Regions from separate parts of the Mycobacterium sp. IDUB_21 genome, predicted to be linked through region 3. Evidence: riboswitches for the same ligand, from Rfam matches in the RefSeq annotation. Region 3 holds a riboswitch; each other region holds the start of a gene.
What was found. Region 3 has a riboswitch for magnesium ahead of ACZYY4_RS08250 (Rv1535 family protein). Riboswitches for the same ligand answer to the same signal wherever they lie in the genome.
Positions count from the first base shown of each region.

Region 1: another riboswitch for magnesium. It lies ahead of ACZYY4_RS10750 (PPE family protein); the one in region 3 lies ahead of ACZYY4_RS08250 (Rv1535 family protein).
Region 2: another riboswitch for magnesium. It lies ahead of ACZYY4_RS12700 (PE family protein); the one in region 3 lies ahead of ACZYY4_RS08250 (Rv1535 family protein).

Region 1 covers NZ_JBVAXQ010000005.1:330,335-338,019, forward strand. The annotation lists gene ACZYY4_RS10730 (LysM peptidoglycan-binding domain-containing protein) at 1-122, opposite strand, end outside; gene ACZYY4_RS10735 (sterol desaturase family protein) at 235-1,137, opposite strand; gene ACZYY4_RS10740 (NAD(P)/FAD-dependent oxidoreductase) at 1,208-2,416, shown strand; gene ACZYY4_RS10745 (MgtC/SapB family protein) at 2,449-3,171, opposite strand; gene ACZYY4_RS10750 (PPE family protein) at 3,193-4,389, opposite strand; M-box (ykoK) riboswitch at 4,831-5,017, opposite strand; gene ACZYY4_RS10755 (PPE family protein) at 5,143-6,489, opposite strand; gene ACZYY4_RS10760 (PPE family protein) at 6,495-7,685, opposite strand, start outside.
Region 2 covers NZ_JBVAXQ010000007.1:138,838-146,522, forward strand. The annotation lists gene ACZYY4_RS12675 (alkaline phosphatase family protein) at 1-123, opposite strand, end outside; gene ACZYY4_RS12680 (ABC-F family ATP-binding cassette domain-containing protein) at 684-2,348, shown strand; gene ACZYY4_RS12685 (DUF1906 domain-containing protein) at 2,421-3,221, opposite strand; gene ACZYY4_RS12690 (carotenoid biosynthesis protein) at 3,322-4,179, shown strand; gene ACZYY4_RS12695 (PPE family protein) at 4,254-5,459, opposite strand; gene ACZYY4_RS12700 (PE family protein) at 5,474-5,773, opposite strand; M-box (ykoK) riboswitch at 6,060-6,232, opposite strand; gene ACZYY4_RS12705 (TetR/AcrR family transcriptional regulator) at 6,619-7,272, opposite strand; gene ACZYY4_RS12710 (acyl-CoA thioesterase) at 7,417-7,685, shown strand, end outside.
Region 3 covers NZ_JBVAXQ010000004.1:214,287-221,971, forward strand. The annotation lists partial or broken gene ACZYY4_RS08240 (HAD-IC family P-type ATPase) at 1-2,791, shown strand, start outside; gene ACZYY4_RS08245 (hypothetical protein) at 2,943-3,221, shown strand; gene ACZYY4_RS08250 (Rv1535 family protein) at 3,232-3,426, opposite strand; M-box (ykoK) riboswitch at 3,654-3,833, opposite strand; gene ACZYY4_RS08255 (MFS transporter) at 4,067-5,815, opposite strand; gene thiC (phosphomethylpyrimidine synthase ThiC) at 6,064-7,685, shown strand, end outside.

The sequences.
Region 1 (7,685 bases), on a different contig from region 3:
TTGCCGCGCGATGCCAACACCAGGTTGCCGTCGTCCTGCAGTGTCAGGGTGTACGCCCCATTATTGGAGGTCAGAGACTCGCCCTTGACGAGCTTCTTGCCTGCGGTGAGCGTGTCTCCCAAGCTCTGTGCCACGTTGTTCCCTTCTCGTCGTCACGCCGCGGCCGAAACCGCCGGGGCGTCATCGCTCGAATGCGACCTCGCAAGCCTATGCGAACACCGGTCGGTGCGCTCCTCATTGTCCCAGGGTCGCCGAAGACGACTCCGACCATGCGGGCCGCCAGCCAGGCGGACCGAAAACGTATCCGAGCCGATCACGCCACCGGGTCGCGCCACGCACATCGGCGAGGATCGAGGCGTATTCGTGGAGCTGCAGCCGCACGATGTTGAAGGTGTCGACCTGCTTGGTCAGCCCGTAGTGCGGACGAAACCGCTCCGCAGTGAAACTGCCGAAGATCCGGTCCCAGATGATCAATATGCCGCCGTAATTCTTATCCAGGTACTCCGCGTCCATCCCGTGGTGCACTCGGTGGTGCGACGGTGTGTTGAAGACGAACTCGACGGCCCGCGGCAGCTTGTCGATCCGTTCGGTGTGCACCCAGAACTGGTAGATCAGGTTCACCGAGAACGCCGCGAACACCATCCAGGGCGGAATTCCCAGCAGCGGCAACGGGATCCACGCCAGGATCTCACCGCTGTTGTTCCACTTCTGCCGCAGCGCGGTGGCCAGGTTGTAGTACTGACTGGAATGGTGCGCCTGGTGGGTCGCCCAGATCAGCCGGATCCGGTGCGCCACGCGGTGATAGCAGTAGTAGAGCAGGTCCACGCCGAGGATCGCGATCACCCAGGTGTACCAGTGCCTCGGCGACAGCTGCCACGGCGCCAGGTAGGTGTAGATCGCCGCATAGCCGAGCAGCGCGATGAGCTTCCAGCCTGCGGTGGTGGCCACCGAGACCAATCCCATCGAGATGCTCGTCCAGGCGTCCCTCGCGCGGTAGGACCCGCGTTCGAGATCTTCGAGCTTGCGGGCCGCAAGCCATTCCAGGGTCAGCAGCAGCACGAAGAACGGAATGGCGAAAAGCACCGGGTCACGCATCTGCGCGGGCAACACCGACCACACACCAGCGATCGCATCCACCGTGGTTCACCTCCGTGCTAGCAGTTTAGAGCCCGCTTCCGCCGCCGTGCACTGGTGTTGACTGGCAGCCATGCCCAACGTGATCGTCATCGGGTCCGGTTTCGCCGGCCTGTGGGCCGCACTCGGTGCCGCCCGCCGACTCGACGAACTCGGGGTGGCCCCTGCAACGGTGGACATCACCGTCCTCAGCCACAACCCATTTCACGACATCCGGGTGCGCAACTATGAGGCCGACCTTCGCGATTGCCGCATCCCGCTGGCCGGTCTGCTCGACCCGGTAGGCATTGGGCACGTCGTCGCGGAGGTGATCGGAATCGACACCGTCGCACACCGGATCACCACATCGGACGGGACGACGTACCGCTATGACGCCCTGGTGCTGGCCTCGGGCAGTCGGGTGGCCGAACCCGAGATCGAGGGCCTGGCCCGGTTCGGTTTCGACGTCGACACCTTCGACGGCGCCACCGCACTGGATCGCCACCTGCGCGGGTTGGCGGCCGGTGCGCCGGGCCCCGAGGCGGCCACCGTGGTGGTGGTCGGGGCCGGGTTGACCGGTATCGAGACGGCCTGCGAACTGCCGCGGCGGCTCGCCGCGATCTTCGGGCCCGCCGCCGCACCGCGGGTGGTGCTGGTCGACCACAACGACCACGTCGGTTCGGACATGGGCGATTCGGCACGTCCGGTGATCGAAACCGCATTGCGGGACAACGGCATCGCGATCCGAACCGGTGTCGGGGTGACGGAGGTGGGTGCCCGCCACGTGACGCTGTCCTCCGGTGAGGTGCTTGCGGCAGCAACGGTCATCTGGTGTGCGGGCATGCGTGCCAGCCCGCTGACCTCGCAGCTGCCGGTACCGCTCGACCGGTTCGGCCGGTTGCCGGTCGACGACTACCTGCGGGTGGTCGGGGTGCCCGCGGTGTTCGCCGCCGGAGATGTGGCCGCGGCGCGGATGGACGACGAGCACCTGTCGGTGATGTCGTGCCAGCACGGCCGGCCGATGGGGCGTTACGCCGGCTACAACGTCGTCGGTGAACTGCTCGGTCAGCCGATGTTGCGGTTGCGGATTCCCTGGTACGTCACGGTTGTCGACCTCGGTCCGGCCGGGGCGGTCTACACGCAGGGCTGGGAACGCACCCTGGTGGCGCACGGGGACGCCGCCAAGGCCACCAAGCGGGTGATCAACACCCACCGGATCTACCCGCCGGCCGGCGGCGACCGGACGGAGCTGCTGGCCGCGGCCGCGCCGGTATTGCAGGACCGGCCGGACCCCGGCCGCTGATCGGCCTTTGACCGGCCTTTGACCGGCCCGCGTCAGTCCGCCGCCGACGGCGGCAGGACAAGCTGGTCCTCGGCGTGCCAGTGCACCGCGTAGACGCCCGGCTGCAGGGACAGTTCGCCGACCAGGCGTTCGAGCCGGGCCGGCGCCCGGTTGTCCGACATCATCGATGCGGTGAGCGCGATGTTGTCGCCGGCGGCCGGGCCGGTGTGGATCCCGCGCAGCACCAGGTCGTTGCCGGCGGTGTGTTGCACGATCTGGGCGCGCAGATACTTCTCGGACTTCGGGCGGCAGATCACCTGCACCTGATAGGGCGACTGCGGTTCGTCCTCCTCGACGTGCTGGTCGCGGTCGATGAGCCGGCCCAGCGGCCGCAGCAACAGGTGGGTGCCGACGATCGCACCGGTACCGATCACCGCGAACAGCAGGTTCCCGGCCGCCGCCAGCACGCCGACGGCGGCCGAGCACCACAGGGTGGCCGCGGTGTTCAAACCGCGGACGTTGAACCCCTCCCGCAGAATCACCCCGCCGCCGAGGAACCCCACCCCCGACACCACATACGAGGCGACCCGGGTGGAGCTGGTGTCGCCGGCGGCGATCGAGTACAGCACGAACAGCGTTGCGCCGGCGGCCACCAGCGCGTTGGTGCGCAGCCCGGCCATCCGGGCTCGCCACTGCCGTTCCAGCCCGATCAGCGCACCGCAGCCCAGCCCGACGGCCAGTCGCAGCGTGAACTCGGCGACGCTCAGCGTCTGCATGAGCTAACCCTGTCACACGCCCTAACCGGCGACCACCGGCCGACCCATCACCGTGGGCTTGAAGCCGTAGCGCGGGGCGGCGAATCCGTAGCTGCGGCCCTGCCCGGCGCCGGCCATCGGCACGCCCGGCATCCCGGCCGCGCCCGCCTGGGGGGCGTGCGTGGCCACAGTCCACCCGGTAGCCGCGACGCCGCCGGCGGGACCGGTGGCCGGGACGGCCGCAGCCCACGCCTGCGGCACCGACAGTCCCCCGACCATCGACGCCTGGCTCATCGTCGCTGAGGCGGTGCCCAGACCGCCCAACCCGGCGCCCAGGCCGTGCATCCCGCTGCCGAGTCCGCCGCCCAGTGCTCCGAGCATCGGCGTGAACGGGTCGATCGCGCCCAAGCCCAGCGGATCACCCGCAGCGATCGCAGCACCACGTACCACCGCCATGTCGGCGGCGAAGCCGGAGATCCCGGCCGCGCTCATCGGGCTGAACGAGCTGCTCATCAGGTTGGTCAATCCATTGGTCAGATCGCCCGTGCTGATCCCCTCGGCGCCCGTTGTTGGCGGTTGCAGCGGCGCCGCAAGACCCTGCAATGTCTGCGGCGTGTTCGTGATCGCTTGGGACAGTGTGGATTGCGCGTTCGAAGCAGCCGCCGTACCGGTGGCCTGGGCGGTCGCGGCCTGCTGGGTGCCCTGCGCCGACGGGTCGGCCACCTCGTGTGGCGAGCTGAACGGCGTGACCTTCGTGGCCGCCGCCGACGCCGCCGCGTAGCCGTACATGGCCGAGGCGTCCTGGGCCCACATCTGGCTGTAGTGCGCCTCGGTTGCCGCGATCGCCCCGGCGTTCTGGCCCAGGACGTTGGTGGCCACCAGTAGCGCGAGCTGGGAACGGTTCGCGACGATCAGCGGCGGCGGCACCGTCATCGCGTACGCCGCCTCGAACGCCGCAGCGGCCGCCTTGGCCTGGGCGGCGGCCTGCTCGGCCTGGGTGGCGGTGGTGCCCATCCACGCCGCGTAGGGCGCTGCCGCGGCGGCCATCGCATTGGAAGCGGGCCCCATCCAGCCTTCGCTGATGAGTCCGTTGATGACCGACTGGTAGGCGGCCTCGGCCGAACCGAGTTCGGCGGCCATCATGTCCCAGGCCCCCGCGGCGGCCATCATCGGTCCCGCGCCGGGCCCGGTGTAGATACGAGCTGAGTTGATTTCCGGCGGAAATGCTCCGAAGTCCATGGCATTGCTCCTTTTTGATCAGTGGCTTTTCCAGATGACTGGGTTTGTTGCGGGTGTGCAGGCACGTCGATATCCCGATACGCGTTGCATCCGTAGGTCAGAGGAACGAAAGATCGGGTCAGCCGGTCATGGCGACATGCCGGAGCCGGGCATGTCGGCCGAAATCGCTGCTCGACGAAAAGGCCGAGTTACCAAGCGTTTTCAGGACATGCCGAAGCCTGGCGTATTCCGCGAACGAAAGTCACGCCAGACGACGAGTTCAGCGCCGGTGAGAATCAGATGGTGAAAGCAGTACCGAGATTGAGGGAGACGACCGCCGATCTCGGATAGGAACTATCACTCGGACTCAATGTCGCTCTCACCTCCTCTGGGCCTGGGCACGCGGGGGTGCCTGCACGTGTGCACAAAGAGGTGAAGTCGCCCGGAAACAGCCGGACAGACACCGCACCCCTCTCGTCAGAGCTTCGGCACTGCACGGCGTGTCCTGACCTGCGCAAAGTACGCAGATCCGGAAGCCACTTGGGCTCAACCCTTAATCCGGGAGGAGCTGTCCTGACCCGGGGCGTCTTTCGACGTTCGGGGTCAGTGGCCTGTATCCGTGCAGACGCCTCACCTAACGAGGTGCTTGCTTAACCATAGTGCACCAGCCGGCGGGCCGGGTCAATCAGGCGCGGCGGGTCGCGGGCCTCCTGGCGGAGATTGGCCGGCGCCGACTGCGAATCAGCTTGTCTTCGGCCAGAAATCGCACCGGCATCAGCTGGGCTGCCGATCCTGACCGGGGCCGCTGCGACCGTCCGGTTTGACGTGCACGGCATGCACGCCGGGCTGCTCGGCGAGTTCTTCCAGCAGGCTGTCCAGGCGGCTGGGGTCGACGTGCCAGTGCTGGACGTCGGTGGTGCCGGCCAGCTCGGTGACCAGGCGTTCCAGCCGGCTCTGTGCATGGCCGTTCATCGCCGCGGCGGGATGACTCCGCGGCGCGGCCCCGGTGAGTGCCCGTCCCGCCAGACTCGCCAGGGCCAAGTCTGTGAACACACCGGTCGGAATCTGCGCGGCGGCGGCCGCCGCGGCGGGTGCCGCCGCCAGTCCGGTACCCGGCAAGGCGGCGGCAGCCATCTTGGCCACCGGTGCAGTCGTCACCCAGTTCGGTGGGACGCTGAGTCGGCCGATCGTGCCCGCGTTACCCGCTCCGGCCGACACCGGTCCGGGGCCGGCCGGTACGGATGCTTCGGCCGCGGCCAACGCCGTTGCACCGGAACCGAACCCGGCCCTGCCACCGGTGGCCGCGGCGATATCCAGGTCGGTATTGAGGTTGCGGGAGTACTGGATCAAGCCGTAGAGGACGGTCTTGATCGCATCGTTGAACGGCACAATGCTCTTCGGCAGGATCAGGAAGTAGGAGACCAGCTGCGACAGGGTGAGCGTGCTGGTGTCCGCTGCGGGTTGCAGCGAGGCCGCCGCCGGCGCCAGTCCTTGCAGCGCCCGCGGGACCGCGGCGATCAGCTGCGACAGCTGAGCTTGCCCGCTGCCGGCGGTGGCCGCCGCGACTGCCGCCCCCTGCCGGCCCGATGCCGAGGGGTCGGTGGTGGCCGGCGGTTGGGTGAACGGGGTCAGCGTGGTGGCCGCCGACGACTGGGCCGCGTAGCCGTACATCGCGATCGCGTCCTGGACCCACAGTTGTGCGTACTCGGCATCCAGCGTCGCGATTGCCGCGCTGTTCTGCCCGAGCACATTCGTCGCGACGAGCGTCGACTGCGCGCTGCGGTTCGCCGCGATCACCGGCGGCGGTGCAACCCCCGCGTAGGCCTCGTCGAAGGCGGTCGCGGCCGCGGTCGCGCCTGCGGCGGCCTGCTCGGCCGACGCCGCGGTGGCGTTGAGCCAGGCCACATACGGTGTGGCGGCGGCGGCCATCGACTCGGAGGCCGGTCCCAGCCACCCCTCGTCGGTCAAGCCGGTCAGCACCGACTGGTAAGCCCCGGCGGCCGAACCGGTCTCGGTGGCCAGCCGAGCCCACGCCGTCGCGGCGAGGTGCATCGGCCCCGAGCCCGGGCCGGCATACAGGCGTCCGGAATTGACTTCCGGCGGCAGCGCGGCGAAATCCATTCCGATCACCCCCGGCCCGGCTGCGGTCCGGTGTCGGGCGGCACCTGCTCGGCGGTGTCGAAATAGACCTCGTGGACACCGGGTTGCCCGGCAACCTCACCCAGCAGGCTCTTGAGTCCGCCCGGCTCGACGTGCCAGTGTCGTACCTCTCCTGCGCCGGTGAGCTGGTCGGCGATCCGCTCGCTGTTCGCCTCCCCCCGGTCACCGCGTCCCCGCCGGCGGCCAGACCGCCCGGCGGCCAGACCGGCCAGACCAGCACCCGCCACGCCGGCACCATGTCCTGCGGGTGCCGCGGCGGCGGGCACCGGGGCCGTGCCGGGTGCCACGGCCGCGGTGGTCGTCGCCTCGGGCACCGATTCGGTCCAGGCCGGTGGGACCGCGAGCTTGCCGACCACGCCCGCGTTCCCGGTGCTCGCTGCCACCGGCGGCCGGGTGCCGCCGGCCGGAGCCGTCGATTCAGCGGCGCTCAGCGCCGGTGTGCCGGAACCGAATCCGGCCCGGCCGCCGGTCGCCTGGGAGATGTCGAGGTCGGTGTTGAGGTTGCGCGCATACTGCCCCATGCCGTAGAGCACCGAGATGTTGGTGTCGTTGGCGGGCAAGATCGATCGGGTCAACATCTCGATATAGGAGGCGCCCTGCGCCACCGGGTCGGTGCTCTGCGCCGAGGCCAGTGCATCGGCCGGCGAGGCCTGCGCACCCCCGGAGCCGGAGAGCCCCTGTAGTGCCCGCGGAATGGCGTTCAGCAGTTGGGACAGCTGGTTCTGGGTACCACCCGCAGTGGCCTGGGTGACCGCAGCAGCCTGTCCGGCCGCCCCATCGGTGACCGGTGGCGGCGCGGTGAACGGCTGCACCGCCGTCGCGGCTGCCGAGCGGGCCGCGTAGCCGTACATCGCCATCGCGTCCTGTAACCACATGTGTTCGTATTCGGCCTCGGTCGCCGCGATCGCCATCGCATTCTGCCCGACCACATTCGAGGCCGTCAGAGCCGCCAATTGACTGCGGTTCGCCGCGATCACCTGGGGTGGCACCGTTGCGGCGAACGCCTGCTCGAAGTCGCTCACGGCCAGCATCAGCCGGCTCGCCGTGTGTTCGGCCGCTGTCGCGGTGGTGCTGAGCCAGTCCGCGTACGGCGTCGCCGCGGCCCCCATCGACTGCGATGCCGGACCGAACCAGCTCTGCCCGATGAGCTCGGCGAT
Region 2 (7,685 bases), on a different contig from region 3:
CGCGGCAAGCATCCAATCGGCCGTCAGCGCGGACAGCCCCGCCGGTGTCCCGACCGCCGCCCCCGTCCCGGCAACCAGGCCGGCGACGGTCGCACCACACAGGAACTTCTTGATTGTTGTCACGGTCGGTTCCCTCATTGAAGTTGCGCAGATCGATTTGCGCGATACTAGCAGACGCCCAGGGAAAACTCAGGTTGTCCCCCTAAATCGCTAATACATCCACATCGATACTGAAAAAACACCATGGAGCGGAATCTCGCTCACAGCGGCGACGAACCTTGTCCACAGGGTCGTAGATGCGCCGGTGCGGGACATCGCGGAGGGGTGGATCCGCAGGCCCGGACGCAGGCGCGCCTTGAGCGCGTAGCCCAAGCCGCTGTGGACGCCTCCCGGAAAGGCCAGGGTCACCACGTCGCGCGTTGACGGCGACCGAGCGGTACGGCTAACTTGGTCACGATCGTGGCAAGGCCGTCGACTTACGCCGGCCGCCGTAGGTCGACCGTCGACCAACCGAAGTCATCACAGACAGGAGCCGACTCATGGCGTCAGCGAGCCTGGGCGTCTGGACATGCATTGCGTGCGTCGTGATGCTCACCGTGGCACTGTTTTTGTCGACGAACTCGTAGTCAAGCCGTCCACCGCCTCCCTGGGTTGGCAGAACCGAACACGTTTGTAGCGACCCGATGACCGCAACGCTTGTCGCGAAGAATGTGGCCGGCGGATTCGCCCATCGCACCCTCTTCGAGGGGCTCGACGTGACGGTGGCACCGGGCGACGTAGTCGGAGTCGTGGGCGCTAACGGCGCTGGCAAGAGCACACTGCTGCGGATCCTGGCCGGGGATCTCGAACCGCTCGACGGCGCGGTCAGCGTCGCACCGGCCGACGCGTTCGTCGGGTGGCTGCCGCAGGAGCATGAACGGATCCCCGGGGAGACCGTCGTCGGCTATGTCGCACGCCGTGCGGGATGCACCGCCGCGACGCAGGCGATGGAGGCGGCGGCCGCAGCCTTGGCCGACCCGGCTCAGTGCCCAGCGGATTCGGATCCAGCAGACATCTACGGTGCGGCGCTGGATCACTGGCTCGCAACTGGCGCGGCGGATCTCGACGAACGGTTGCCGGCAGTACTGGCCGACCTGGGACTCGACTCGGATGCGCTGCGGCCGGAGTCGACCCCGATGACCGCGTTGTCGGGTGGGCAGGCCGCTCGAGTGGGCTTGGCGGCACTGATGGTGTCGCGGTTCGACATCGTGTTGCTCGATGAGCCGACCAACGACCTCGACCTCGACGGACTCGCCCGACTGGAGAGCCTCGTCCGCGAACTTCGAGGTGGTGTGGTGCTGGTCAGTCACGATCGGGAGTTTCTCGCCCGCAGCGTAACCCGCGTCCTGGAACTGGATTTGGCCCAGAACACCACCACTGTCTTCGGCGGTGGGTACAACAGCTATCTGGAAGAGCGTGAGGTCGGCCGCCGGCACCGGCGCGAGCAATACGAGGAGTTCGCCGAGAAGAAGGCCGACCTGGTGGCGCGCGCCCGCACTCAACGGGAATGGTCGAGCCAAGGTGTGCGCAACGCGATGCGCAAGGCTCCCGACAACGACAAGATCCGGCGACGCGCGGCCACCGAGTCCAGCGAGAAGCAGGCGCAGAAGGTGCGTCAGATGGAGAGCCGCATCGCTCGCCTGCAGGAGGTGGTCGAACCCCGGAAAGAATGGACACTGGAGTTCACCATCGGAGCCGCGCCACGGTCGAGTTCGGTCGTCGCGACGCTGGACAACGCTGTTGTGCGGCAAGGCGATTTCGTTCTGGGGCCGGTGTCGTTACAGGTCGACGCCGGTGAGCGGATCGGTATAACCGGACCCAACGGAGCCGGAAAGTCGACCCTGCTGCGGCTACTGCTTGGCCGCCAGCGGCCCGATCAGGGGCGTGCGAGTCTGGGCGCCAGTGTCGCGATAGGCGAGATCGACCAGGCCCGAGCGGCTTTCACCGGCGCTGGGCGACTCGTCGATCGCTTCGAGCAGCGGGTGCCGGCATGGCCGACCGCCGACGTGCGAACCTTACTTGCCAAGTTCGGGCTGCGCGCCGACCACGTGGAACGAGCTGTCGACGAGCTCTCGCCCGGTGAGCGAACCCGCGCAGGCCTCGCGTTGCTGCAGGCGTGCGGCACCAATGTGCTGGTACTCGATGAGCCGACGAACCATCTCGACCTCGCCGCCATCGAGCAGCTCGAGCAAGCCCTCGAGACCTATGACGGCGCGCTCCTGCTGGTGACACACGACCGCCGGATGCTGCAGAACGTTCGGTTGGATCGCACGTGGCGGGTCGACAACGGGCGAGTCGCAGAGTTGTAGCCGCAGCGGTCGCCGGCCTTCTCCTCAAGAGATCGCGTCCCGCCGACCACTACATTGATTGCGGCCCCGGCCTCACGGGTGTAGGTTCCACTGCCCGCAGTCCTGGGCCAGCACGTCGCTGACGTCGACCTCGATGCCGCCGACCACCGGGCCCGGTGTCGACGCGGTACTCACGATGCGCTGGTAGAGCACCGCTGCGGGGTCCACCTGACCCTTTGACCAGGACCGGGTCTGCCACGCCCAGCGATGCCCCGGCGTGCGCGAGTTCCCGATGACACCGTCGGCAGCCGCCCACCGGCACGCATTGATGCCACCGTAAACTCCGGTTCGCTGCACTCCCAGCACCGAGTTGATTCCCCGAAACCACTGCAGCGCCACCGTGTTCCAGGTGTCGCGATTGATGTCATCGTCGACGCTGAAGAAGACCGGTGCACTGCGGCCACCACCTGCCGCGGTGTGCAGATGCCAGGCGGTCTGCGCATCGCTGACGCCGCCGGCGAACCCGCGGGTGAAGTCCGACGGTGCGGTGCCGCCCGGCTTGCCGTACTGGTAGTTGCTGACGATCACCAGCCCAGCGGCGGTCAGCGACTCGGCGTAGGGACGGGTGATCGGCTTGGCGCCGAAGGACGAGCCGGGACGCGACGTCGACACGTAGTTGATCACCCCGGCATGGCCGGCGGCCCGGATGTCCTGCGCGGGGATCTGGCGCATGGCGTAGTCGATCAACGTGGGAGCGGCGGCCGACGCCGTGGGTGCGCCGGCCCCCGCGCCCGCCGCAGCGAGCCCGGCGAGCGCCGCCGCGGATGCGTACCGCAGCGCGTCACGACGGGAAATAGGGCGCCGAGGCTGGTCGGTCCTCGGGAAATCCTGCATCGGCCGATGTTAACAATGTGGCTGCTGTTAACGGTGTAGCCTCGCCGTGCCCGCTCGATCTATCGCCCGCGCGCGCCGGGGTGCTGTATACGATGCGTCTGTGTCGACGCGCGCTCGGTGGCAGATGTTTGGCGGCTGGTGCATCGTTGCGCTGTGGTCCGCCGCGACGATGACGGCCGCGCTGAGCTCCGGATCCCCGATACATGCTGCCGCCGAGGCTGTCTCGGGCGGCGCACTGGCCGCGTTCGTGTTGTTCCATACGCTCACGTTGTACAAGCCGGTCGGAGTCATTGGCTACTTCACCATCGCGCTGGTCGTGTCGTTCGGATTCGAGGCGTGCAGTGTCGCGACCGGCTTTCCCTTCGGCTCCTACGTTCATCACCTGGAAGGACCCCGATTGCTCGGGGTGCCGTTCGTGGTGGTGCTCGGTTGGGTGGTTCTGGCCTGGTTGGCGTGGATGCTGGCCCGGGTGATCGTGGGCGAGTACGCCAACCGCCGCTTGCAGGTGGTGGTGACGCCCGTCGTCGCCACCCTGATCCTCGGCGGATACGACTTGGTGATCGATCCGATCACGGCCTATGCCCGCGGCCTGTACTCCTATGCGTCACCGAGTGGCGCCCTCGGAGTTCCGCTGAGCAACTATTTCGGTTGGGTGATCACGGGATGGGTGCTGTTCCAGATGTTCTCGTTGGTCGAGCGGCGGTGGCGCCGGGTACCTGCCGCGTCGGCCCGATCGGTTCTGTTGGCACCGGCGGTCATCTGGTTCGGACTGGCACTGCAGGTGAACCTCGAGATGCTGCGCGTTGGTGATGCCTCGGCGACAATCCAGGGCGGCAGGTCTGTGCCATTGTCTGATATCTACGAGACATCCTCTGCGACGGCGTGGTTCACGATGGCCCTGGTGGCGGTTGTCGCCGCAGCGCGGGTATGCCAAGGCAAGCTGGAGAGCGCCGCCTAGAGCACGCACCGCACGGCGGCGACTCCGTTCCGTCTTTGTTGCGAGGGACGCCAGTCGATGCGCAATCGGCATGCCTACCCGACCACGGTGGGACGCGGCATGACGGTGAGCTTGACGCCATAGCGCGGCGTACCGAAACCGCCGCTGCGCCCGCCGCCACCCGAGGGCACCGGGGGAGGCATCGCGGTCATCGACCTGCTCTCCGGGTTGACTGTCCAGCCGCTGCCCGTTCCGGCGGTGGGAGCAGCCGCCGGGGTAGCGGCTGCCCAGCTGGGCGGCGCGGACAACGATCCGACCAGGGTGGCTCGGCCCACGCCGGCCGACACCGGGGAGCCTGCGCCGCCGACAGCGCGGCCGGCGCTCTCCGCCCCGGCTGTTGCCGTGGACGCCAGTGTCATGCCTGGCGTGGCGTCGAGCCCGCCACGGGAAAGGGCAACTGCGCCTCCATCCATACCTCGTGCCAGAAACCCGAGCGTGGCCAGGCCCGACATGCCCTCGATGTTCCCGCCAGGGTCGAAGATTCCGGTTGCGGCAATCGTGTTCCACAACTGGGCATTGATATTCAAGCCGGACCCGTCGTCGTGGCCCCACGTTCCGTCGAAGAGGCCGTCGAAGAATTTCGTCCAGTGCCAATCGGGATCCGACGGCCGCGTACCGTCCGCCGGTGAGGCCATGTTCCGTAAGGCGTTCGGCACCTGAGAGTGCGTTTTGGCGGCGTCGGGACTGGCGCCGGCCGGCCCGTCTTCCCCTTCCGACCTGGTGGTTTCCGGCGCAGCGGGGAATGGGCTCAGTTGTGTGGCGGTGGCCGACGCGGCGGCGTAGCGGTACATCGCGACCGCATCCTGTGCCCACATCTGACCGTAGCGGGCTTCGGTCGCCGCAATAGCGGGGGTGTTCTGTCCCAGAGCGTTGGTCTTGACCAACGCCGTCATCAGCACACGGTTGGTCGCAATGGCCTGCGGCGGCACCGTCATTGCGTAGGCCGACGCATGGGCATCGGCGGCGGAATAGGCCTGCGCCGCAGTCTGCTCAGCCTGCTCGGCGGTCACGCTCATCCACGTCATGTATGGCTCGGCTGCGGCCATCATCGCCGACGCGGAGGGCCCCCACCAGCCTTGACTGGCGAGACCCGTTACCAGCCATTCGAAAGAATTTGCCGCCGAACGCAATTCTGCTGCCAGCAGGTTCCAGGACGACGCGGCGGCGAGCATCGGCCCGGACCCGGGTCCGGCGTACATCCGCGCCGAATTGACCTCCGGTGGAAGCGATCCGTAATCCATCACCCAAAAACCTTTCAGTAAACCGAGATAACGTTGGCAGCGTCGGTCGCCGCGTAGGACTGGGCGCTGCGCTGCAGCGTGTTCACGAACATCTCGTGCACCACAGCAGCCCGCTTGCTGATCGCCTGGTACATCTGCGCGTGTCTGGCGAATTGAGCGGCGGTCAGCGCAGAGACCTCGTCGGCGGCGGCCGGAACCACGCCAGTGGTCGGCGCCGCGGCGGCGGCGCTCTGCGCAGCTAACACATCGCCGACACCGCGCAGGTCAGCCGCTGTCGCAGTCAGTTCTTCGGGCAGTGCAGACACAAAAGACATCGAAGCTCTCCTTCAAGAAGACATGACGAATTGCACCGTTACACCATCAAATTCGCGCGCAGATACCGCGCTGGTCCCTGAGGGCAGACAGCGCTGCTGCGGAACGGCGCAAACCGATTCAGAGGGTGGAAGTGGCGCCGGGGCCGGAGTTGAACGAAATGCTCGTCGAACTCGGATAAGGACTATCGCTAAGACTCAATGTCGCTCTCACCTCCTCCGAGCCAGGGCACACGCGGATGCCATTGCGGTGTGCACAGCGGGTGAGCCGGACCGACAGATCAGCCGGCCGGCACCCCTCTCGTCAGAGCTTTGGCACTGCACGGCGTATCCGGCCATGAGCCGGAAGCCACTTGGGCTCAACCCTTAAGCCGGGAAGAGCTGTCCTGACCCTGGGCGTCTTTCGACGTTCGAGGTCAGTGGCCTGTATCCGTACAGACGCCTCACCTAGCGAGGTGCGTTCGCGGCCATGGTGGCATCAACCGCGCGGGGAGTCAACTCGAATGCTGCGCTACCAGCGTGTCGATGGCCCGGTCGACAGTCGTCGGTACGTTTGAAAGCAACTGAGTGCCAATATATTTCATTGATAGGCGACAAGTCACTGCGCAGTCCGTGCATCTGAAATCGCGAAATGTGTGTCGAAACGACCTGCGTGCCTGCAACGTTCGGACGACACCATGCCAGCAGCGCGGCAATCGGTGCGACTCGTACGAAGTAGCTGAGGGTTGTGTGGGAGCGAACTATTCACGCGCACAATGCAGGCCGAATCAAGCCGACTGAAGCAGCAAGTGAACCCCGGGACGTCCGGGTTGGCAATGCCACAGCGACGATCCAGCACCGCCTGGCTGTCACCGACCCGTGATCGGGGCCTGCCACAGACCCGTGATCCCGTCGACAAGGCCCTGATTGGCGCCCGGCCAGTCCGGGCGGGGCCCCTTGCTGCCTTCGGCGAATCCGCGTTCGATTTCGGCGCAGGTATACAGCAGCATCGTGCGCATCATGATCTTGCGTTCAACGCGAACGTGTTTGGGCAGGTCGGGGACGCCCTGGCCGATGCGGTCGATGACCCGGCGCAGCGTCTCCGACTCCAGGGCGCTCTTTGCGACCACTCGGCGATACGTGGGGTCGGTCATCACCTGGGCGGCGAATCGCGCATACCAGGTGGGCCCGGTCAGCGACGCCAGGTGATCGGTCAGCGGCTGCACCAGGCAACCCACCCAGTCGCGCAGTTCGGCGGAATCACCGGTGGCCGTGATCCGGGTGGTGCGCAGCTCTTCGATGTGCCCGGCGTGACTGGCTTCGATGGCGCGCACCAGATCCTTCTTGGTGCCGAAGTGGTAGGCCACCGCGGCGTTGTTGCCCTGGCCGGCGGCTACGACGATCTGGCGGTGGGTCACGGCCTCGACTCCGCGCTCGGCGATCAGCCGTTCAGCCGCGCATAACAGGGCCTCCCGTGTGCTGTCGGTGCGGGCGGACCGCGGGCTGTGCACCGGTGTCGGCATGGGAGTCAGTGAACATCGCTCACTTGACCTAAGTCAAACGTTTTACTTAAATGGACCGACAGTCCACAAGCCGGTTCTCCCATTGGGCCCCGAGCGCGCGCGCCGGCAGCGTACGGCGAGGAGGATGCGGTGAGGCCGACGCCGATGCCCGAAGCATCCGCCCGACCGGACTTCACCGGACCCCTCATCGGCTCCGGTAGCCCGTTGGAAGCCGCCACGCTCGGCGCACTCGACCAGCTGCAGCAGGTGCTGGCGCTGCAACCGGTGGGCGCCGATCGATTTCGGGCGGGCAGCGAACCCGGCAGGTTCGGCCGAATCTTCGGCGGTCAGCTCGTCGCCCAGGCGTTGTCCGCGGCCACCGCCACAGTCACCGCGCTCGTTCCGCATTCGATCCATGCAATGTTTGTGCGTCC
Region 3 (7,685 bases):
TTGCTGACCGACCTGGCTGCGGTGTGGCGGGTGCTGCACGCGCTGCCGGCGGCCCGCTCCGCCAGCCGCCGTGGCGTGGAGATCTCCACCGGTGCTTCGATTCTGGGTTCGTTGCTGATGCTGCCCGGGGTGCGAGGTCGCGGGCCGGGCCCGGTTACCACCGGAGCGGCGGCCGGCGCGCTGTCGGGCTACTGGCTGGCCCGGCGCGCCGTGGACGCCGCGACGCCCCGCCCGGCGGCCGTGCACGAGTGGCACGCGATGTCGGTCGACCAGGTCCGGGCGGTACTTCCCCCGCCAGACTTGGAGATCCCGGTTGAGGCCCACCACGCTCCCGCGGCGGCGGCCGCGCTCGCGGCAGTCGACCTGGCCCGCCGCGGCGCCCAGCGGACCGCACCGCCCCGACTGTTCTGGCAGTTCGCCCAGGCCGTCCGCGGTGAACTGTCCGACCCGATCACACCGGTGTTGGCCCTGGGGGCCGCGGCCAGCGCCGTGCTGGGTTCACCGGTCGACGCGATGCTGGTCGGTTCGGTGTTGGGCGGCAACGCGATGCTGGCCGCCGCGCAGCGACTGGTGGCCGAGCGTCGGCTCAGCGTCCTGCTCGACGACCAGGTGGCGCCCGCGCACAAAGTGATCCTGGGCGCCACACCCGAAGACCGGACCTACTGCGACGTGATCGCCGAGCACCTGCAACCCGGGGAGCTGATCGAAGTCCGCTCGCACGAGGTGGTGCCGGCCGACGGTCGACTGGTCGACGCCGATGACCTCGAGGTCGACGAGTCGTCGCTGACCGGCGAATCACTGTCGGTGGTCAAGCAGGTCGAGGCCACGCCGGGAGCGGATCTGGCCGACCGGGAGTGCATGATCTACGCGGGCACCACCGTGATCACCGGCACCGCACTGGTATTGGTGACCGCAGCCGGAGCCGACACCTACAGTCGCCGGGCCGCCGACCTGGTCGCGGGCGAGCAGTCCGCGGTCGGGTTGCAGCACCAGTTGAGCCTGCTGACCGGCAGAGCCTGGCGGATCAGCCTGGCCGGCGGCAGCCTGGTCACCGGCTTGGGCATGATCCGGCGGATCGGCCTGCGCCAGTCGGTGGCGTCCGGGATCGCCATCGCCGTCGCGGCGATTCCCGAGGGCCTGCCGCTGGTGGCCACCCTGGCACAGCAGGCATCCGCCCGCAGATTGTCCAAATCTGGTGTGCTGGTTCGGGTCCCACGCTCAGTCGAGGCTCTCGGCCGAGTCGACGTGGTGTGCTTCGACAAGACCGGAACACTGAGTCAGAACCGGCTGCGGGTGACGCAGGTGAAGCCGGCGCCGGGATACTCCACCGATCAGGTGTTGGCGTTCGCGGCCCAGGCCGCCCCGACCACCAACGGTCGGCAGGTGCACGCCACCGACGCCGCGATCGTCGAGGCCGCGGTGGCGGCCGACGTGGTAGACCCCGATCGCGGAGAGGTCGCCCACCTGCCGTTCAGGTCCGGCCGCAGCTACTCGGCTTCGGTCTACGGCGCCGAGCTGACCGTCAAAGGCGCCCCGGAGGTCGTGGGGCCCGCCTGTGGCGGCGATCCGGCGATCCGCAAAACGGTCTTGGGCATGGCCGGCGAGGGCCTGCGGGTGATCGCGGTGGCCCGACGCGAACTCTCCGCCGCTCAGGTGGCAGCCCTCGGCGATGACCCGGATCCGGACGACATCGGCGAATTCTGCCGCGCCGGGCTGACTTTCGTCGGACTGCTCGGGATCGCCGACACGCCGCGGCCCGAGGCTGCCGAACTGCTCGCCGAGCTGGACCGCCGCCAGATTCCGGTGCGGTTGATCACCGGCGACCATCCCGTCACCGCCACCGCGATCGCACGCGAGCTGGGTTTGGAGGTCGGCCCCGAGCAGGTGATGAGCGGAACGGACTGGGACGCGCTGTCCCGCAAGGGTCAAGAGCAGGCGGTGGCCGAGCGGGTGGTGTTCGCCCGGATGTCACCGGAGAACAAGGTGCAGATCGTGCAGACCCTGGAACGCACCGGCAAGGTGTCGGCGATGGTCGGCGACGGCGCCAACGACGCCGCGGCGATCCGGGCCGCCACCGTCGGGATGGCCGTCGTCGCGCACGGCAGTGAATCGGCCAGCAGCGCCGCCGACGTGGTGCTGCTCGACGGACAGATCCAAACGCTGCTCGACGCCCTGGACGAGGGCCGAGAGCTCTGGCAGCGGGTGCAGGCGGCGGTGGCGGTGCTGCTGGGCGGCAACGCCGGCGAGGTGGCCTTCGCGATCATCGGCAGCGCCATCACCGGGCGCTCGCCGCTGAATGCCCGCCAGCTGCTGCTGGTGAACATGCTCACCGATGCGCTGCCGGCGACCGCGCTGGCGGTGAGCGAGCTGAGTGAGTCCGCGGCCTCCACCGCTCGCGGCCCGGACCCCGACGCGTTGTGGCGCACGGTGGCCGTGCGCGGGGTGACCACAGCGTCGGCTGCGGTGGGCGCCTGGGCGCTGGCGTCGTTCACCGGCCGGCAGCAGCGGGCCTCGACCGTCGCCCTGGTGTCACTGGTCGCCGCCCAGCTGGGCCAGACCTTGCTCGATTCGCACGATCCCCTGGTGGTGCTCACCGCGGTCGGTTCGCTCGGCGTGATGGGGACGTTGATTACCATCCCGGGTGTCAGTCAGCTGCTGGGCTGCACCCCGCTGGGCCCGCTGGGCTGGGCGCAGGCACTGGGTACGGCGACGGTGGCCACCGTCGGCGCGGCGGTGGTGCCCAGGCTGCTGTCCGGTTCGCAGGGCACCGCAGCCAAGCCCACCGAGTACATGGTGCCCGGGCCGCGCCGGCCCGACGGTACCCCGATGTCGAACGGCCACGCCGCGCCGCGGCTGCGACTTGTGCACAATGGGGACACTGACTCTCGCCGCGGAACGGCCGCGGCCCGATCATCCGGCGACCCGTCGCCACCAGGAGGCTCATGATGGCGGACAAGCCGCGGCGCACCGCATCGCAACGGGAAGCGGTCGCCCACATCCGCGACGCGGAGGGCTTCGCGATCGAGTTGCCTCTGTTCGGCAAGGTAACGGTGCCGCGTCCCGAGCAGCTGGCCTACTACGGCGGGCTGGCGCTGCTGGCGGCGTTCGAAATCATCGACTGGCCAGTGGCTGCCGCGGTGGCTGCCGGCCACATTCTGGCCAACAACCACCGCAGCGAAGTCCTCGAGCACCTCGGTGAGGCACTGGAAGACGCCGAGTAGACGCCTGACCTCAGTCGTTTACGGTCAGAACCCCGACGCGCCACAGGAGTGCGTACATCTGGTTCAAGGGACCGCTGAGCAGCCGGGTGGTCATGTCGACCACCGGGTCTGAAGTAGGCGCGGCAGGACGGCGGTCCAGCTTCTTCGCGGTGCTGATGGCACGCGGAGCCGGCGTCGTGATGTCGGTGTAAGCGATCGCAACCATGATGGCCTCCTAGTCGCGTAACGTCGCTACGCGCTCAACTGGAGGCCAGATCGTGGCTCAGCTGGAGGCGGTATGCGACCGTGCGGATGGGGACGGAACTGAAGTCAAATATCGGCTCGGACTATCACCGGAACTCATTTGTCCCTCACCCCCTCTCGGTCGCGGGCACGCTTGTGCGTACCAATTCCACCGCATGCTTGGAGGCAGCTCCGACAGAACGTCGGAAGACCGCACCCCTCTCGTAAAAGCTTTGGCACTGCACGGCGTGTCCTGGCCTGAAAAACAGGCCGGAAGCCACTTGGGCTCAACCCTTAAGCCGGGAGGAGCTGTCCTGACCAGGGGCGTCTTTCGACGTTCGGGGTCAGTGGCCTATGTCCGTGCAGACGCCTCACCTAACGAGGTGCTTGCAGGCTCCATAGTGCCCGAGGACGGCGGACGGGTCAACTCCATCGCGACCCGGGCGTGTCGTCCCGGCGCGGACGCCCGGCTGGTTGATTCTGCGGCGATGCCGGCGGCTCTGAGGCCAGGGTGGATTCCGCGCGAATATGCCTGCACTGCAGGCGCATTCAACGTATATCCCTCCAAGCCGGCGCCCCCGCAACACCAACGGCGACGACCGGCCCGAAACGCACGTCGGGTTTCAGTCCCTCAGGTTGACGGGTTCGGCGGCGTAGCGCCCCGGCGACATCCATGAGGTCAGCGCGCCGAGCACCATCATCAGCGCGGCCGCGGCGAACACCACCGCCAACCCGGTGTGGAACGGCCCGGAGATCAGCTGCGGAAAAAAGCTGTGCCCGGTCAGCGCCTGGGCATCGACACCCGGCTGATCCAGGGCGCCGAAGGGCCCCAGCAGCTCGCCGATCGGGTTGTAACCCAGAAAGGCCGCGAACAGGCTGCCCACCGGCGGGGTATTGGCCACCTGATCGGCGACCGCAGCCGACACGCCTTGCTGTTGCAGCCCGGCGCCCATCGCCGCGGGCAGCGTGTTGGCCAGCCCGATCACCATCAGCGAGAAGAACACGCCGATCGACAGCGACGTGCCGGCGTTGAAGAACGTGGCCCGCACACCCGACGCCGCTCCGCGCTGATCGGCCGGCACACTCGACATGATCACGGCACTGTTGGGCGCGGTGAAGATTCCGCCGCCCAGCCCGTTGAGGAACACCAGCGCCGCGAACATCCGGTAGTCGAAGTCGACCGGGAGCAAGACCAGTGCCACGAACGTCGCAGCCATCAGCACCATCCCACCGACGGTGAACGGCCGGGCGCCGTGCCGGTCGGACAGCAACCCGGCCACCGGTCCGGCCAGCAGGAAGCCGGCCGTCATCGGCAGCAGGTAGATACCCGACCACAGCGGGGTGGATTCGAAGCTGTAGCCGTGCAGCGGCAACCAGATGCCCTGCAGCCAGATGATCAACATGAACTGCAGGCCGCCGCGCCCGACCGCCGACAGCAACCCGGCCACGTTTGCCATCCCGAATGCCGGGATCGCGAACAGTCGCACATCCAGTAGCGGCGCGGCCACCCGCAGTTCGATGACGCAGAACAGCACCAGCAGCGCCACCCCGAGCGCCAACGAACCCAGTACGGCGGGGCTGGTCCAACTGGTGGGTGAATCCCCGTGCGGCTGAATGCTGTAGGTGATCGCGGTCAGCAGCACCGTCAGGCCGAGCGCCAGTGTCACGGTGCCTGCCCAATCCAGTTTGGCCGGTGCCCGCTCACCGAGTTCGTGCAATGACCGCATCGACCAGATGGTGCCCAGCACTCCTATCGGGACCCCCACCCAGAACACCGCCCGCCAATCCCATTCCGACAGCAGCCCACCGATCAGCAGACCGACGAAGGACCCGGCGACCGCCGCTACCTGGTTGACGCCCAGCGCCATGCCGCGCTGATTGGCCGGGAACGCATCGGTGAGGATCGCCGCCGACGACGCGAACAGCATCGCGCCACCGATCCCTTGCACCACCCGCCAGCCGATCAGCCATTGGGCGCCGGGACCGAGGTCGAACGGGTCGATCGACAGCGCGATCGCCGCGACCGTGAACACCACGAAGCCGGCGTTGTAGATGCGCACTCGGCCGAACATGTCACCGAGTCGGCCGAAGAACACCACCAGCACCGCCGACACCAGCAGGTAGCCCATCAGCATCCACAGCAGGTAGCTGACATTCGCCGGGTCCAGCGGATTCAGCCCGATGCCGCGGAAGATGGCCGGCAAAGAGATCAGCACGATCGAGCCGTTGATGGTGGCCAGCAGCACGCCCAAGGTGGTGTTGGACAGCGCGATCCACTTGTAGCGCGGGTGATCGCGGCCGTAGCGCAAGCGGCGACCGGCGGTCGCCACGGCGCCGAGGTCGCTGTTAGCCCTCTCGACTTGCGCCGTCATTGACTCTCCTGCGTCTTCTCACCCAAAGCACATATGTTAGCTATGCAAAGGATCGGATACCTAATCTGCGATGCCCGCCCGCGCAGCTGATGCCTTACGCCGGCTGCCGTGCTGCGCTAGCGTGGCAGTGCAGGAATGCCAGTGCAGAAATCCAAACCGCGGGAGCGCAACCAGTGCGCTGAGAGGACGGCCGGGGCCGTCGACCGTACGAACCTGACCGGGTCATGCCGGAAAGGGAGAGGAAGAACATGACTGATGTCGTCATCGAGCCGCGGGTGACCACCGGGCCCATCCCCTACAGCGAGAAGTCCTACCGCGAGATCGAAGCCCCCGGCGGCGTGGCCATGAAGGTGCCGTTCCGCCAGGTCAATCTGACCAATGGCGAGCACTTCGACCTCTACGACACCTCCGGCCCGTACACCGACTCCGACGCGGTGATCGACCTGCACCGCGGTCTGCCGGCCCGGCCGGGCGTGGTGCGCGACCGCGGCACCCAGCTGCAGCGCGCCCGCGCCGGTGAGATCACCGCCGAGATGGCGTTCATCGCCGCCCGCGAAGGTTTCCCCGCCGAGTTGGTGCGTGACGAGGTGGCCCGCGGCCGCGCGGTGATTCCCGCCAACCACAACCATCCCGAGCTGGAGCCGATGATCATCGGCAAAGCGTTCAAGGTGAAGATCAACGCCAACATCGGGAACTCCGCGGTGACCAGCTCGATCGCCGAAGAGGTCGACAAGATGGTGTGGGCTACCCGTTGGGGTGCCGACAACATCATGGATCTGTCCACCGGTAAGGACATCCACGAAACCCGGGAGTGGATCTTGCGCAACTCCCCGGTTCCGGTCGGCACGGTGCCGATCTACCAGGCGCTGGAGAAGGTCAACGGCGATCCGACAAAGCTGACCTGGGAGCTGTACCGCGACACCGTGATCGAGCAGTGCGAGCAGGGTGTGGACTACATGACCGTGCATGCCGGGGTGCTGTTGCGCTACGTGCCACTGACGGCCAAGCGGGTCACCGGCATCGTGTCGCGCGGCGGCTCGATCATGGCGTCGTGGTGTCTGTCGCGGCACCAGGAATCGTTCCTCTACACCAACTTCGAAGAGCTGGCCGACATCCTGGCCCGCTACGACGTCACGTTCTCCCTGGGCGACGGGCTGCGGCCCGGTTCGATCGCTGACGCCAACGACGAGGCCCAGTTCGCCGAGTTGCGCACCCTGGGCGAGCTGACCAAGATCGCCAAAGCTCGTGGCGCCCAGGTGATGATCGAAGGTCCGGGGCATGTTCCGATGCACAAGATCGTCGAGAACGTGCGACTGGAGGAGGAACTGTGCGACGAGGCGCCGTTCTACACCCTGGGACCGCTGGCCACTGATATCGCACCGGCCTACGACCACATCACCTCGGCGATCGGAGCGGCGATCATCGCCCAGGCCGGCACCGCGATGCTGTGCTACGTGACCCCCAAGGAACACCTCGGCCTGCCGGACCGCAAGGACGTCAAGGACGGGGTCATCGCCTACAAGATCGCCGCACACGCCGCCGACCTGGCCAAGGGGCACCCGCACGCCCAGGATCGCGACAACGCATTGTCCAAGGCGCGCTTCGAGTTTCGCTGGTATGACCAGTTCGCATTGTCTCTGGACCCCGACACCGCTCGCGAGTACCACGACGAGACGCTGCCTGCCGAGCCGGCTAAGTCCGCGCACTTCTGCTCCATGTGCGGCCCGAAGTTCTGCTCGATGCGGATCAGCCAGGATGTGCGCGACTACGCCACCGAGCATGGGTTGGAGACCCAGGAGGACATCGACGCCGCAATTCAGAAGGGCATGGACGAGAAGTCAGCCGAGTTCGCCGACCACGGCAACCGGGT